2 regions of the Rhodococcus sp. ACT016 genome follow, and region 1 is predicted to be linked to the other one. Evidence: riboswitches for the same ligand, from Rfam matches in the RefSeq annotation. Region 1 holds a riboswitch; the other holds the start of a gene.
The links. A riboswitch is a leader RNA that binds a small molecule or an ion and turns the genes downstream of it on or off. The one in region 1 is predicted to bind cyclic di-AMP.

Region 1 (7,609 bases):
GCGTCGCTCGGACACACCAGCGACATACCGAACCTCGTTCCGACGTTCGCCGAGTTCAAGCCGGACTTCATCCTGTCGGTGCCGCGCGTGTTCGAGAAGGTCTACAACACCGCGCGCCAGAAGGCGCACAGCGAGGGCAAGGGCAAGATCTTCGACGCCGCCGCGGCCACCGCGGTCGCGTGGAGCGAGGCGAAGGACAACGACGGGCCCGGCCTGCTGCTGAACCTCAAGCACGCCGTCTTCGACAAGCTCGTGTACTCCAAGCTGCGCGCCGCGCTCGGCGGCAAGTGCCAGCTGGCGATCTCCGGCGGCGCACCGCTCGGCGCCCGCCTGGGCCACTTCTTCCGCGGCATCGGAGTCACGATCTACGAGGGCTACGGCCTGACCGAGACCACCGCCGCGTTCGCGGTCAACACGATCGGCAACCAGAAGGTCGGCTCGGTCGGAAAGCCGTTGGCCGGCAACTCCGTTCACATCGCCGAGGACGGCGAGATCATGCTGTACGGCCCGGTCGTGTTCACCGGCTACTGGCGCAACGAGGCCGCGACCGCCGAGGCGATCGAGGACGGCTGGTTCCACACCGGCGACCTCGGCACGGTCGACTCCGACGGCTACATCACCATCACCGGCCGCAAGAAGGAGATCATCGTCACCGCGGGCGGCAAGAACGTCGCACCAGCCCAGCTCGAGGACCACCTGCGCGCGCATCCGCTCATCAGCCAGGCGATCGTGGTCGGCGACCAGAAGCCGTTCATCGGCGCGCTCATCACCATCGACGCCGAGGCGCTGCCCGGCTGGAACGAGCGCAACGGCAAGCCGGCCGGCACCACCGTGGCCGAACTCCTCTCCGACGCCGACCTCACCGCCGAGATCGACGCGGCCATCGCCGACGCCAACAAGCTGGTCTCGCACGCGGAGGCCATCAAGAAGTACCGCATCCTGCCGGTGGACTTCACCGAGGAGACCGGCGAGCTCACCCCGACGTTGAAGCTCAAGCGCAACGTCGTCCACCAGAGCTTCGCCGACGACATCGAGCAGATCTACAGCAAGTAGGAGCAGCCAGCCCAGGGTGGAGCCGGCGCCCGCGGTCCGAAAGGATCGCGGGCGCTTCGCTTTTCAGGCCAGGAGACTGCGCAGCTTCGCACCCAGCACGTCCCACCGCCAGTGGGTCCGGACCCACTCGCGGCCCGCGGCCCCCATCGCGGCCGCCCGATCGCGGTCGGACAGCACCGAGATCACCGACTGCGCCACGTCGTGGACCGACGTCCCGTCCACCACGAGCCCCGTCTCGTGCTCGACGACCGTCTCCGGCGCGCCGCCGGACCGTCCGGCGATCACGGGCACCCCGGACGCCGACGCCTCGAGGTACACGATGCCGAGCCCCTCGACGTCCAGGCCCGCGCCCCGCGTCCGGCACGGCATCGCGAACACGTCCGCGATCGTGTGGTGCGCGGCCAGTTCCGCGGCCGGTACGCCGCCGGTGAAGACGACGTGGTCGTCCACGCCACACTCCTGTGCCAGCGCGTGCAGGCGCTCGGCGTACGGGCCGCCGCCGACGATCACGAGCACCGCACCGTCGATGCTCCGCCGGATCGCCGGCAGCGCCCGGATCAGCTGGTCCTGCCCCTTGCGGGGCACGAGCCGGGACAGGCACAGGATCGTCGGGCGCTCGCCCAGTCCGTAGCGGGCCCGCAACTCGGCCCGCGCGGCCGGATCGGGGCGGAAGACGTCGGTATCGACGCCCGACGGCAGATGCTCGAGCGCCGCGTGCGGACCGAAGGCCGACGCGAACCGCCCGCGCGTGTACTTGCTGACGTACGTGACGGCGTCGGTGTGGTCACCGATGCGCCTCAGCGCCTGACGCGCGCCGGGGAGCATGGACCAGCCCACCTCGTGACCGTGCGTGGACGCGATCACCCGACGGGCCCCGGCACGACGGATGGTCGGCGCGAGCAGGGCCAGCGGCGCGGCCGCCCCGAACCACACGCTGTCGCACTCGTACTTCTCGACGAGCTTGGCGGCACGACGGGCGACGAACGGTGTCGGCACCATCAACGTCGTGGGGTGCCGCACCACGTCGTAGGGCTGCTCGGCGTCGAATCGGATGTGGCTGTCGCCTCGCCACCGCGGGGCGTACACGACCAGCTCTTCCGGGGGCAGCTGGGCGGCAAATGTGTGCAGGTACGACTGGATTCCACCGGGTCGTGGTGGAAAATCGTTCGTCACCAACAGGGTTCGACGCATGCGTCCACCGTAGGTGCCGGAGCGACCGGGCGGCGAGCCAGGGTCACGCCACCTGCTTCTCCACCCAGGCGCCCCACGCCTGGGCCAGCCCGTCGGCGTCGACCCCCAGCGCATCCCTGATCCGGCCGTCCAGCCGGTCCCCCGTGGCCGCGCCCTGCGCCAGGCTCCGGTACAGCGCGTCCAGCTTCTCCTCGCCATACTCCCCGGCAACGAAAGCCGCCAGTGACCAGGAGGATTCGTACGCCCGGCGTGCGGTGTCGCCCCCGGCGCCGAAGTCGGCGTCCGCGGGCAGCGACGTCGGCGGACCGTTCTTCGCCACCTCGGCCGACAGGGTGGGCGCGAGCGCGCCGAACGTCGCCTCGACGCCGCGGTACCCGACGTAGTCGGCGTAGCCCTCGAGAATCCACAGCGGCGAGCCGTCCTCGGTGACCGTGCGCGCGGCGATGTGGGTCAGTTCGTGCCGCAGCACCGACACCCGAGTGAGGTCGGTCAGCCGATCGGCCGACTCGGGACTGAACACGATCCGCTGACCGGACGCGGTCCGGGACCGCAGGTCGACCGCGTCCGACACGGAGACGGCGGCGATGTCGGCGCCACTGTGTGCGGCGCCGACCAGCGAGGCGAACTCCTCGTGGGACCCGGCGACCAGGACGACCGCGCGACGGGACCAGTCCTGGCCCCACACGTCGGTGACGTGGGCGACCGCGGGGCCGAGATCGCCCGCGATGCGGTCGACCATCGCCACCTGCCCCGGGTGTCCGAGGACGATCGACGACCGCCCCTCCGGCCCGTCCACCACACGCGTGATCACCGGACCGAAATCCCAAGGACCCCGCCATGTTTCGCGACCGGACTCGGTCACATTCGAGTCGCTCACGAGCTTCCACTCGTTTCCGCGCCGGGCCAGCAGCAGCGCGACGGGCTTGCGGGTCGGCTGCGCGTCCGCGCCCGCAATGGCGTATCGGAAGTACACGGTGGGTGCCCAGACGTCCGACGCGCCCAGTTCCTCGGCGACCGTCGGCGGGACCGGAACCTCGGCATCGAGCCCGATGTCGTAGCCGAACTCGGAGAACGGCACCTGCGCGAGGTTGTTCGAGCGCCGGATCTCCGCGTCCAGGAAGCCGGGAGTCGCACCGGAATCGAACAGGGCCGAAAGGGCTGCGGTGTCGCCGCTGCGCACCGTCTTCGCCCACTCGTCGAGCAGAGCCTGCGCGCCCGCACGGCGACCGTCCTCGTACGGGTTGGCGACCGGCGCCGCATCCCGAACCTCGGGAGGGTCGCTCTCGCGATCGAAGGCCGTCAGCGAAAGCACGAGTGCGACGGCGATCCCGAGCCCCGTCAGGCCTACCCACTCCCACCGCCGCACGCGCCGCTTCGGCGTGGGGTTCGAGGTGTGATCTTCAGCGGACACGACCGAAAGTGTAGGAGCCGAACACGCGAATGGACCCGATACCCCTGGGTATCGGGTCCATACGGGTCTTCGTGTATCGGATCGACGCTCGACGGATCAGTAGCGGCGCGCCCCGTAGAACGGCATCGATGCCATCGAGTCGACCTTGACCGGCGTGCCGTACGTCGACGCGTGCAGGACGTTGCCGTCACCGGCGTACAGCCCGACGTGCGACGCGTCATTGTAGAAGAGCACGACGTCACCCGGCTGAAGCGCACTGCGGTCGACGGGAATTCCACCCTCTGCCTGCGCCTGGCTCGACCGCGGCAGGGTCTTGCCGATCTGCTTGTACGACCACACGACCAGGCCCGAGCAGTCGTAGGCGTCGGGTCCCGTCGCACCCCAGCTGTACGGCTTGCCGACCTGGGTGAGTCCGGCCTGCAGGGCGGCGGAACCGGACCCCGGGGTGAGGCCCGCCAGGATGCGGCCGGCGTCGAACCCTTCCGGGAACGTCGTGCCCGCCAACTGGGACCGCTCGGCGCCGGTGAGCCGGCCGTACGCCGCAGTGACCGAGTCGATCTGCTGCTGCAGCTCGCTCTGCTTGCTCTGCAGCTCGTCGCTCACCACCTTGGCCTGCTCGGTGGCACTGCGCGCGGTGTCCGCGGACACCCGCGACGCGTCGGCAGCCGCCTCCGCGTCGGTCGTGGCCTGCTTGAACTGCGCGACCGCCTTCGACGTCTCGTTCGAGATCGCGTCGAGCGCCGACATCTGGTCCAGGAGTTGCTGCGGCGAGTCGCTGACCATCACCGCGAACAGTCGATTGGTGCGCGCGCCCTGGTAGCTCGCGGCAGCGAGTTTGCTCACCGTGGGCCGGAACTGGTCCATCCGGGCCTGCGCGGCGGCGAGGGCGTCGCGGTCGGACGCGAGACGGGCTTCGGCATCGTGCTGCGCGGCCTGCTTGCCGTCGAGATCGATCTGGGCGTCGTGCAGCGCCTCGGTGGTGCGTTCCGATTCACGTGACAGTTCGGCGAGACGCTCGAGCGCCTCGGTCGGGTTGTTCACGACGGGATCCGCCCCCGCCGACGCGGCGGGCAGCCCGACGAGGGTCAGGGAGAGAACTCCCGTCGCCAGGGCAGTACACATCGAGCGCTTCATCTTCTGCGAGGGCACAGCAGCGCGACTCTCCGTTTCTGGATTCGTCTCCACCGCACAGACCGGCGATGGCTTCCGCAAGGTCTCGAACAGGTTACGGAATGGCATATGTCCGTGTCTACCCGAGAGTTGGACAATTCGTGCATCGTCGTGAATGCCACAAAACTCTCGAGGCAGACTCCCACGAATACACGCGGGGCGGCCCCGACCGAAGTCGGAACCGCCCCGCCCGCAAACGTTTCTAGAGCGTCACGCGTAGCGACGTGCGCCGTCGAACGGCATCGAAGAAACCGGCGCCATCTTGACCGGCTGACCCGCGGTCGACGCGTGGATGACGTTGCCGTTACCGGCGTAGATGCCCGAGTGGCTGCCACCGTAGAACGAGATGACGTCGCCGATCTGGAGCGCGTCGCGCGAGACCGGCGTGCCCGCGGCCGCCTGGTCGTAGCTGGTGCGCGGCAGGTTCAGGCCGACCTGCTTGTAGGCCCACTGCACCAGGCCCGAGCAGTCGAATGCGTCCGGTCCGGCCGCGCCGTACACGTAGGGGGCACCGAGCTTGCTCTCGGCGGCCTTGAAAGCCTTCTCGCCCAGGCTCGTCACGGGGGCGGGAGCGGCGATGGGCGCCAGCTCCGGCGGCAGCGCAGCGCTGCCGGTGCCGATGCCCTGAGTCACCGACGCGATCGCGGCGTCGACCTGAGCCTGCGTGACACCGGGAACCTCGACGGTGCCGACGCCCGGGACGTTGATCGGGTCGGCGAGCGCGGGGGCCGCGGTGACCGTGACTGCTCCGACGGCAAGCGCGCCGGCAACGGCCGCGCGTCGCGCGGAACGCTTGAAAGTAGATGACGCCACGAGTGGGGAAACTCCGTTTCTTCCGTTCGTCCGCCGACCGAGTTAGCTGACGGGTTCGGGCTGGGAAGATCAGCCCTACCCGCCGACACCGCTGCGCGGCTTCGACGGGATTCACCCCAGAAAAACTTGGGTTCCCGGCACGTCACCCCCGAGGGGGCTCCGATTAGGCGGGCCCAGCGATGCCGCTCCGGGTGGGGCGGCAGACTCCGCTAGGTCTCGAGAAGATTACGAAAGCGCATCCATGATGTCGATTCGAACGCGCGGAAATTGCCTTGTTCGTCCGATTTGCCCGACCTCCAGGCGAGCCGGGCGGCGGGAGATCACATCCGGATAACAACGGGTTCGCAATCTGGGCGATCAGCGTTGCCGCACCACCGCCCCAGCGGCCCCGCCCCGAACAACCCCGACCGGTGTTGCCACTGGTCATCACAGCTTCCGCACGCACGCCGAGCGCGCACCGACCGAACACGGACACATGTCCATCGAACCCGCCGAAACCGCTCTCGCACAACGGAGATCGCGAACCTCGCGAGAGACGACCCGAGAAGCGAAATGTGACGCTCGTCTCTTCTTGCGGAACCAGGGTCCAAAGGCCCTGTCGGTGCCCGTCTCTACTGTCACGGATCGTGAGTTCTCCGCGCACCGCCCCCGCGTCCGCCGACGGTCAGCTGACCTTCGACGAGCTGGACGCCCCGCTGCGCGACACCACGTTCGTGATCGTCGACCTCGAGACCACCGGCGGCAGCGCCGAATCCGACGCCATCACCGAGATCGGGGCAGTCAAGGTCCGGGGTGGGGAGATCCTCGGTGAACTGGGCACCCTCGTCGACCCCGGTCGGTCGATCCCGCCGCACATCGTCGAGATCACCGGCATCACGACGGCGATGGTGCGCGACGCGCCGCGGATCGACGCCGTACTGCCGGCCTTCCTCGAGTTCGCCCGCGGCGCAGTGCTCGTGGCACACAACGCCGGATTCGACGTCGGCTTCCTCAAGGCCGCGTCCGCGCGCGCCGGGATCTCGTGGCCCCGTTTCCAGGTGCTCTGCACCGTCAAGCTGGCCCGCCGGGTGCTGAGCCGGGACGAGGCCCCGTCGGTGAAGCTGTCGGCACTGGCAACGCTGTTCGGTGCCGACACCACTCCGACGCACCGCGCACTCGACGACGCGCGGGCCACTGTCGACGTCCTGCACGCGCTCATCGGGCGTGTCGGCAACCAGGGCGTACAGAGCCTGCCCGAGCTCCTCGACTACCTGCCGCGGGTGTCGTCCGAGCAGCGCGCGAAACGCTCACTCGCAAGCCACCTCCCGCGCACCCCCGGTGTCTATCTCTTCCGCGGACCGTCCGACGAGGTGCTCTACGTCGGCACGGCGGTCGATCTGCACCGACGGGTCCGCACCTACTTCACCGGCTCCGAGACCCGGGGGCGCATGAAGGAGATGGTCGCGCTGGCCACCCGGATCGACCACGTCGAGTGCGCGCACGCGCTCGAGGCCGGGGTCCGGGAGCTGCGACTGCTCAGCGCCCACGTCCCGCCGTACAACCGGCGATCGAAGTTCCCGATGCGCGGCTGGTGGGTCACGCTGACCACGGAGGCGTTTCCGCGCCTCTCCGTGGTCCGTACGCCCACCGCGGACTCGCTGGGCCCCTTCCGGTCCCGGACCGACGCCGCCGACGCCGCGCTGACGGTCGCCGAGTTCTGCGGCCTGCGGACATGCACGACAAGGATCGGAAAGGGACAGCGACACGGACCGAAGTGCCCGCCCCGGGAGATCGGCGGCTGCACCGCGGTCGCCGACGACGAGGAGGGGTACCGCGTCGCACCCGACGTGGCGCGGGCGCTGCTGCGCGGCGAGGACGACGCGCCGCTGCGGGCCATGCGATCGCGCATCGCCGAACTCGCGGCGAACGAACTGTTCGAGAGCGCGGCCCGGCTGCGGGACCGGGTCGCGACCTTGGTGCTCGTCCTGCGTC
Region 2 (7,609 bases), 2.4 Mb from region 1:
GGTAAGCCCGAGCCGGCGGCGGGACTGCAGATCCGCGGTCATCCGGAACACCGGCGCGGGCAGCAGGTGCACCTCGTCGTAGATCACCAGGCCCCAGTCGCGGGAGTCGAACAGCTCGAGGTGCTTGTACTCGCCCTTCGACTTGCGGGTGATGACCTGGTACGTCGCGATCGTGACCGGGCGGATCTCCTTCTTCTCACCCGAGTACTCGCCGATCTCGTCCTCGGTGAGCGACGTGCGCGCGATCAGTTCGCGCTTCCACTGCCGGCCCGCGACGGTGTTGGTGACCAGGATCAGCGTCGTCGCCTTCGCCTTGGCCATCGCCGCCGCTCCCACCATCGTCTTACCCGCGCCGCAGGGCAGCACCACGACACCCGAACCGCCGGCCCAGAACGAGTCGGCCGCCATCTCCTGGTAGTCGCGCAGCTGCCAGTGCCCCTCCTCGAACGCGAGGTCGATGGGGTGCGCCTCGCCGTCGATGTAGCCGGCGAGATCCTCGGCCGGCCAGCCGACCTTGAGCAGCAGCTGCTTGAGATGCCCGCGCTCGCTGGGGTGCACGATCACGGTGTCGTCGTCGATCTTCGCGCCGAGCATGGGGGCGATCTTCTTGTGCCGCATCACCTCGGTGAGCACCGCGCGGTCGAGGCTGACCAGCGTGAGGCCGTGCGCCGGGCTCTTCACCAGTTGCAGGCGGCCGTAGCGGGCCATGGTGTCGACGATGTCGACGAGCAGCGGTTGCGGCACCGCGAACCGGGAGAACGAGACCAGGGCGTCGACGACCTGTTCGGCATCGTGCCCGGCCGCGCGGGCGTTCCACAACGCCAGCGGTGTGATCCGGTAGGTGTGGACGTGCTCGGGGGCGCGTTCGAGCTCGGCGAACGGCGCGATCGCCTGCCGCGCCTCGTCGGCACGCTCATGCTCGACCTCGAGCAGCAGGGTTTTGTCGGACTGGACGATCAGCGGGCCGTCGGTCACGTGTGCCTCCTCGCAACGGTAACCAGACCATTGTCCAGACGACGGCGACGTCCCGCCATGCCGAGTGCCTCCCGACACGGCGATCGTGGAGGATTTCCGCCGGGATCGACGGAAATCCTCCACGATCGGGTCAACGCGTGGTGAGTGACTTCTTGGTTTCCATCACGTGCATCAGCGCCTCGGAAATTCCGGCGCGATACCCGACCTCCCTCTCGGTGAGTCCGGCGGTGGTGTCGAGTTCGTTTTCCAGTCTCGCCTGAATTCGGTCCAGTGCGAGCAGGGTCCGCTTCACAGTCGGGTCCTTGTCGTTTTCTGCGCGGTTTTTGTCGTGATGTCGGCATCGATCGTAATTCCGGAATGCTGCGCGCGTTCGTCGAGAACGAATATCTTCGCCGACGTGATTCCGGATCGGTAGCCGGCCGACCGGGGTTCCGGTAGGCCGGCCCCCGGCAGCAGGCGATCGAGTTTGCGGTGCAGGCGGTCCAGGACGTCCGGGGTCGCGGGTGCGACCGGCTCGCGGGTCACGGTGCGTCCGCTCAGTGGCGCTTGCGCTTCTTGATCAACTCGCCCGCGTCGGCGGCGCGCTCCCTTTTTTCCGCACGCTTTTCCTTGATCGACTGTGCGGATTTTTTCAGACTCTTGCCGGGTTTTCGTTCGGCCATTGTCGCTCCTGAATTCGAAGTGGCAATCACTCTTTCGAGACCATAGCCCATTCCCAGGAAAAAGCCAGTCGTGCAGTTAGGAGGGTTTTTGTCAGTCCACCAGCGCGACCGATGTGATCCGATGCAGCGTGAACCGCTTGACCTCGCCGGTCGCCGGGTCCAGCGCGTCGAGCTGCCCGCCGCCGACGCTGATCGGCTCGACGATGCGGTGCGAGGCGATGCCCTGGGCGTCGACGTAGCCGATCGTGACGGCGCGCCGCACCTGGGCCGCGGTCTGCAGCAGCGTCATCGTCGCCGCGGTGGACGCGCGGGTGCCGTCGCTGCGCAGGCCGACCCCGCTCGACGCGGCCGCCCGGTCCCCGGCGCGCAGCGACCGCACCAGCGTCGTGAGCTGCTCGTCGGTGGGCACCGCCGGCACCCGCAGGCGCGGCATCCGGGCGGCGGGCACCCGGGCCCCGCGCGGGCGCAGGTCGACGATCGTGCCGCTCGAGTCCTCGCCGGCCGGGGCGAACCCGGCGGCGCGCAGTTCGGTGAGCACCTCCTTGAGCGGCGCCTGCGAGATCACGACCGTGGGGGCGAGGGCGCGCAGCGCCAGCTGTTCGGCGACCGGGGAGGACAGCACCTCGGCGAGTAGCGCCGGATCTTCGCAGCGGATGAACGACGCCGCGACCCCGGCGCGCAGTCGGCCGTGGCGGCGGGCGACGTCGTCGATGAGGTAGCTCAGCGACTGGGGGACCGGGGTGCGGGACCGGGTCGCGAACAACGTCTGCAGCTCGGACGCGGTGAGCCCCGCGTCGAGCGCCCGCCGGATGCTGGCCTCGCTGATCCGGTACATCGACGCGGCGCCCGCGGACTCGATGTCGGCGACCAGCGTGATCCGCTCGAGCAGTTCGGGGATCAGCGGGCCGGGCGCGACGACGGTGAGATCGGCCTGCACCAGCACGTAGTCGATCGGCTCCGGCAGCGCGGCGTCCATCTCGGCCTCGGGGTCGCCGCCGTGCAGCAGCGCCTTGCCGGGGGAGCTGAGGACGCCGTGGGCCACCAGTCCGAGCGCGCGGGCCTCGTCGAGCGTTCGTTGGACGACGTGCGGCGCCAGCCGACCCGCCCAGCGGGGCCGCCGCCACGCCAGGAGTCGGCCGGCCTCCGTCGCCGACACCTCCCGGCCGCCGGTCTCGGCGAGCAGTTCCAGTAGCAGCCGGCGCTCCTGCAGGGCGCCGGGGGCGCGCACCTCCTCGGACAGCGCGGAGATCGGCTTGTCGGCGGCGTCGCGGCTGCCGACGATCCAGGGGCGCCGCGGCAGCCTCAGCCAGGCGCCGGCGAGCGTCGCCCAGCGGCGGGCGGTTCCGGAGTTGAGCCAGCCGTCGACCGCGACCGTCGGCGCCCAGTAGTCGTCGATGTCGGTCAGCGGCGCCGGATCGGGCGTGCCGCTCGCGATCAGCCCCGCACCGGCGAGCAGTTCGAGCAGCAGCGCGATCCGGGCCTCGTCGACGCCGACGCTCTTCGCCAGCCGCCGCAGTTCGCGGACGCCGAGACCACCGGCCTTGAGCGCGGGCGCCGGGCCGTCGCCGAGAGCGGCCACGAGGTCCTCGCAGTGCCGGACCAGTTCCAGCGTCTCGCCCGCCGCGGTGGCGTTGACGTCCGCGAGCTTCTGCTTGCGCCCGGTCAGCGCCGGCGGCGTCGGGGACGCCGGGTCGAACACGGCCTCGCCGCGCAGCACCTGACCCACCTGCGCCGGCAGCTCGACGGTCTCGGCGTCGATCCAGTGCAGCAGCCCGCGCGCGAGCAAACGTTGGACCGGGCGATCGGGGGAGGTGCCGGGCGCGGCGTCCCGCGTGCGTCCGATCGGGGACGACCGGGCCAGCGTCGTCAGCAGGTCCCGCTCGCTCGGTTCGATCCCGTCGAGCGCCGACCGGATCTCCTCCTCGGTCAACGCGTCGGACTCGGCGTGGAGGCGGCCGATGCGCCACGGGATCGCCTCGGCCGCCGCGCGGGCGAGGCGGAGGCGCTCGTCGTCGCCCCACACCAGCGCGAGGGCACGCAGCCGGGCCAGGGCCTTGTCGATCGTCTTCGTGGGGACGCGGTCGGCGAAGGCGTCGTCGAGGTGGCGGCGGGACACCGGCATCTGGTCGGCCTGTTCCAGCGCCAGCACCTCGAGCAGGCCGAACTCCAGGGTGTTCAGGGTGTCGGCGGCGCGCATCACCGAGGCGCGCTGTTCGGCCCGTCCGGCCAGCACCGCGCACGTCGCGGGCGGGGGAACGGCCAGGTCTGGGCGCAACCGCAGCAGCTCGGTGAGCTCGACGTCCTTGCGGTCGGCCAGCCAGCCGGTCAGGGTCGGTGTCACCACGGTGTCGGCGGTTTCGCGGGCGCCCTCGGAGCCATGAGTGGAGGTCATCCCTTATGAGATTAGTGACCTGGGCTGTACCGCGGCGTCCGCTCCTGCCAAGATGGGCGCGTGGCTAACAATTCGAAGAAGCGCTATGTCGATCCAGGGTGGCCGGAAGTCGCGGACGGAGATCACGCGGTGACCGAGCTGTCGTCCAGCCGTGCGGGCAACCTCTCGCCGTTCGGCGAGGAGACGGAGTTCCCGCTTCCGGTGGATTCTCTGCCCTACGTGCACCCGCACACCGTGATCAACCGCTGACGCACATACGACGAAGAGGGCCCCTCGCCATCGGCGAGGGGCCCTCTTTCTTGTTCGGGGTGCGAGCGTGATCAGCTCTGCGCGAGGCTGCCGCTCGGAAGCAGCGCGGGGGCCGCGATGTCCTGCAGGTTCAGCTTGGTGAAGTCGTAGGACTTGGCGGCGTGGTAGGCGTCGAGGACGCCCTGGTCGATGACGACGCCGTTGGCCTGTGCATGGGCGATCAGCGCGTCGACGCCACCGACGACGGCCTGGACCTCCGCCGGGAGCGCGGGGGTGGCCGGGGCAGCGGGTGCCGGGGCGGGCGCGGGAGCCGGCGCCGGGGTGGACGGAGCGGTGCGCTGCGTGGCGCCGCTGCTCAGGCCCAGCTGGGAGGAGCAGGACGGCCATGCGCCCCAGCCCTGCGCGGCGAGCACGCGCTCGGCGACGACGATCTGCTGCTCACGGGTGGCCTGGTTCGCGGTGGGGGCGAACTCGCCGCCGCCGAAGCCGTTCCACGTGGAGGCCGAGAACTGCAGGCCGCCGTGGTAGCCGTTGCCGGTGTTGATGCCCCAGTTGCCGCCGGCCTCGCACTGCGCCAGGCGGTCCCAGTCGGAATCGGGGGCCGCGTTGGCGGTGCCTGCGAAGGCAACGCCGCCCACGCCCATGATGGCGCCGGTGACGGCGACCTTGGCGACGGTGCGGCCGGTGGTAGTCGGCTTGCGATGGCGTCCGCTCATGTCGGTCGGTTCCTCTCCACACGCGCCTGCGAGGTCAGCTGTCGGGTTCGGGCTGAGAGGTCGCCCGGCCTCGCCGCTCATGGCTGGAGCGGGTCTGGCTTCACCCCCAGGGAGATTGCTCTCCCGATGCCTGCGGGGCGTCCCTGGCGGGACTTGCTTCCCCGGAGGACCTTGGGTCCCCCGTCCCCGTCCATGGATGGTTCGTGGGTGCGTCCGGATCCACTGGACGGGGTTTGGCGCGGTGGGTCCGGATGTGGCCGAGGTGCCGGCCGGGAATGACCGTACGACGATCGGGCGTGGAACGTCACTAGTTGATAACGCGGCGCGTCTTGTGTTGTTCGAGAGCCGAATTCGATCGGGGCGACGTCGCCCCAGCTAGCCGCCCTGTGCGACTTTCGGTCACGGGTCGACATCGGCCCGTTATCGGCGCGTTATGTGAGAGAGATCACATTCGTACAAACCGCCCTGTCTCACTTTTCGGGACGGTCAGGGGGTGGTCCACTGCGCCTGATTGCGGCTGCCGACATCCACGATCTCCTTGCCGAGCGGCATCAGCGTGACCGGGATGATCTTGAGGTTCGCGATAGCGAGCGGGATGCCGATGATGGTGATCGCCATCGCGATCGCCGACACGATGTGGCCGATGGCGAGCCAGATGCCGGCCAGGAGCAGCCAGATGATGTTGCCGATCAGCGATCCCACGCCCGCGGTGGGCTTGTCGACGACGGTCTTGCCGAACGGCCACAGCGCGTAGAGGCCGATGCGGAAGGAGGCTATGCCGAACGGGATGGTGATGATCAGGATGCACATCACCACGCCCGCGATGAAGTATCCGAGTGCGAGCCACAGGCCACCGAAGATCAGCCAGATGATGTTCAGCAGAATCCGCATGATCGCTCCTTTTGTCAGCGGCTCCGGCGGCCGGATCGCAGAGCGTATGCGATGGCGAGGACGAAACCGAGCGGGCACGCCAGGGTGAGGAGATAGAGGACCAGACCGGGATCGCCCTCGGACAGTGAGTGTACGAAGAAGATGGCGACGATCGCCGCGATTCCGATCAGGAAGCTGACGACTGCCGCGTAGAACAGTCCCTTGCCGGGCTGGTTGGAAGCGCCGGTGTCGTTGCGGTTCGATTCATTCGTCACAGGACAACGGTAGGCCACCGGACTCGGCGTGGTTCACGGCAGTTCTGAGCAGGGATCGGTCCAATATTTCCAAATTGGACGCTTGGTCGGTATCGCTCCTCTAGGCTCCGCGCCATGACCGCTATCACCGCCGTGGCCAGGGGGCTCTCCTTGCCGGGCAAGATCCTGGGCGCAGTGCTGCTCGCCCTCTTCCTCGCGGCCGCAGCCGTGATTGCCGTCCCCGGCCTGGCGCGCGCCGACACGCCCGCGTCGACCGTCCAGTACTCGTCCGACGGCGGCGCCACGTGGGGTGGGCCGGAGAAGATTGACTGGAACGAGGGCGAGCTCGTCCCCGGTCAGACGTTGAAGACCACCTTCAAGGTGCGCAACGCGTCCGGTGGGGAGGGCTTCGTCGGCTTCGCGGTGGGCGAGTACACGCTGACGCAGGGGATGATCGCGACCGCGCGCGTGGACATCGACGGCAAGGCCGGAACCCCGGTGACGCTCTCCGAGGCTCGTACGGTGGCACCCGGCACGTCGGTCGGGTCCGTGCACCTCGCGGCCGACGGCGTCGCGACGATCGACCTCGTCGTGGGCATGCCGGCCGACGCCAACAACGGCACCCAGAACGGTCATGTCAACCCGATGTGGGCCGTGGGCTTCACGCCGGGTGCAGTGCCCGAAACCGGTTGCACCGCTACCGGTTCGCTCGGTTCTCTCGGTTGCATGTTCGGCTCGCTCGGCACGGGAAGCCTCGCTTCCTGATCGCGTTGCCCCCTGACCCACGAACGGGCGGTTATCGGGCTCGGCTCTCGGCCGATGCTTCGATAACCGCCCGTTCGTCGTTGTGTGGCAGAAGCAACGCGGCGCCGGCAGTTCTCGGTAGAGAACATCCGGCGCCGCGGCGGCGTGCGACTCAGTTGCGCACGAGTCCGTTCCCCGTGCAACGTCGTGCGCCCAACAATTCGGTGCACGATCGGAGGGAGAACGGGGTGAGGCCACCGGTCGGGAGGGGGGACCGCCGGTGACCCCAGGTCTGTTGGGGCGTCAGGAAAGCGTCTGCTCGAGGCGTACGCGGAAGTCGGCGAAGTTCGCCGAGCCGGACTGTCCCACAAGGCCTGAGGTCTGCGGATCGAACGTGAACTTCGCGGCCACGTCCACGATCGCGTTGTTCTGGGCGGGGGAGACGACGATTCCGGCGGGTCCGCCCGGGACGACGTTGCCGCCGATGGTGGCAGTCACCTGAGGCTGGAGCTGACCTTTGAGTTGGCCGCCCCCAGTGAAGCTGATGTTGTCGACGGTGAGCCGAGCCGTCAGATCGCTTCCCGTGAGGGTGATTCGGTAGCTGCCCTTGTACGTGAGGACGTCGCCCGGGACGATGCGGAACGTCGAGATGTCGATCGGCCCATTCTTGTCGCTCCACGTCGGCGCCGTCACCTCGGTGAGCGCGAGGGATCCGGAACTGTTTCCGCCGCCTCCGATGGTCGTCGG

Region 2: linked by a shared signal. The riboswitch ahead of ACQ5DX_RS02415 (transglycosylase family protein) and the one ahead of ACQ5DX_RS13205 (C40 family peptidase) in region 1 are both predicted to bind cyclic di-AMP.

What each region holds. Positions count from the first base shown of each region.
Region 1 is NZ_JBEAET010000001.1:2,878,641-2,886,249, forward strand. It holds gene ACQ5DX_RS13185 (AMP-dependent synthetase/ligase) at 1-1,053, shown strand, start outside; gene ACQ5DX_RS13190 (glycosyltransferase family 4 protein) at 1,117-2,244, opposite strand; gene ACQ5DX_RS13195 (peptidase MA family metallohydrolase) at 2,288-3,571, opposite strand; gene ACQ5DX_RS13200 (NlpC/P60 family protein) at 3,752-4,804, opposite strand; gene ACQ5DX_RS13205 (C40 family peptidase) at 5,036-5,638, opposite strand; cyclic di-AMP (ydaO/yuaA leader) riboswitch at 5,654-5,818, opposite strand; gene ACQ5DX_RS13210 (DEDD exonuclease domain-containing protein) at 6,265-7,609, shown strand, end outside.
Region 2 is NZ_JBEAET010000001.1:502,035-509,643, forward strand. It holds gene ACQ5DX_RS02385 (DNA repair helicase XPB) at 1-975, opposite strand, end outside; gene ACQ5DX_RS02390 (hypothetical protein) at 1,106-1,267, opposite strand; gene ACQ5DX_RS02395 (hypothetical protein) at 1,264-1,500, opposite strand; gene ACQ5DX_RS02400 (hypothetical protein) at 1,512-1,637, opposite strand; gene ACQ5DX_RS02405 (helicase-associated domain-containing protein) at 1,729-4,029, opposite strand; gene ACQ5DX_RS02410 (hypothetical protein) at 4,090-4,278, shown strand; gene ACQ5DX_RS02415 (transglycosylase family protein) at 4,350-4,994, opposite strand; cyclic di-AMP (ydaO/yuaA leader) riboswitch at 5,002-5,153, opposite strand; gene ACQ5DX_RS02420 (YccF domain-containing protein) at 5,481-5,885, opposite strand; gene ACQ5DX_RS02425 (hypothetical protein) at 5,900-6,139, opposite strand; gene ACQ5DX_RS02430 (hypothetical protein) at 6,254-6,883, shown strand; gene ACQ5DX_RS02435 (alternate-type signal peptide domain-containing protein) at 7,166-7,609, opposite strand, start outside.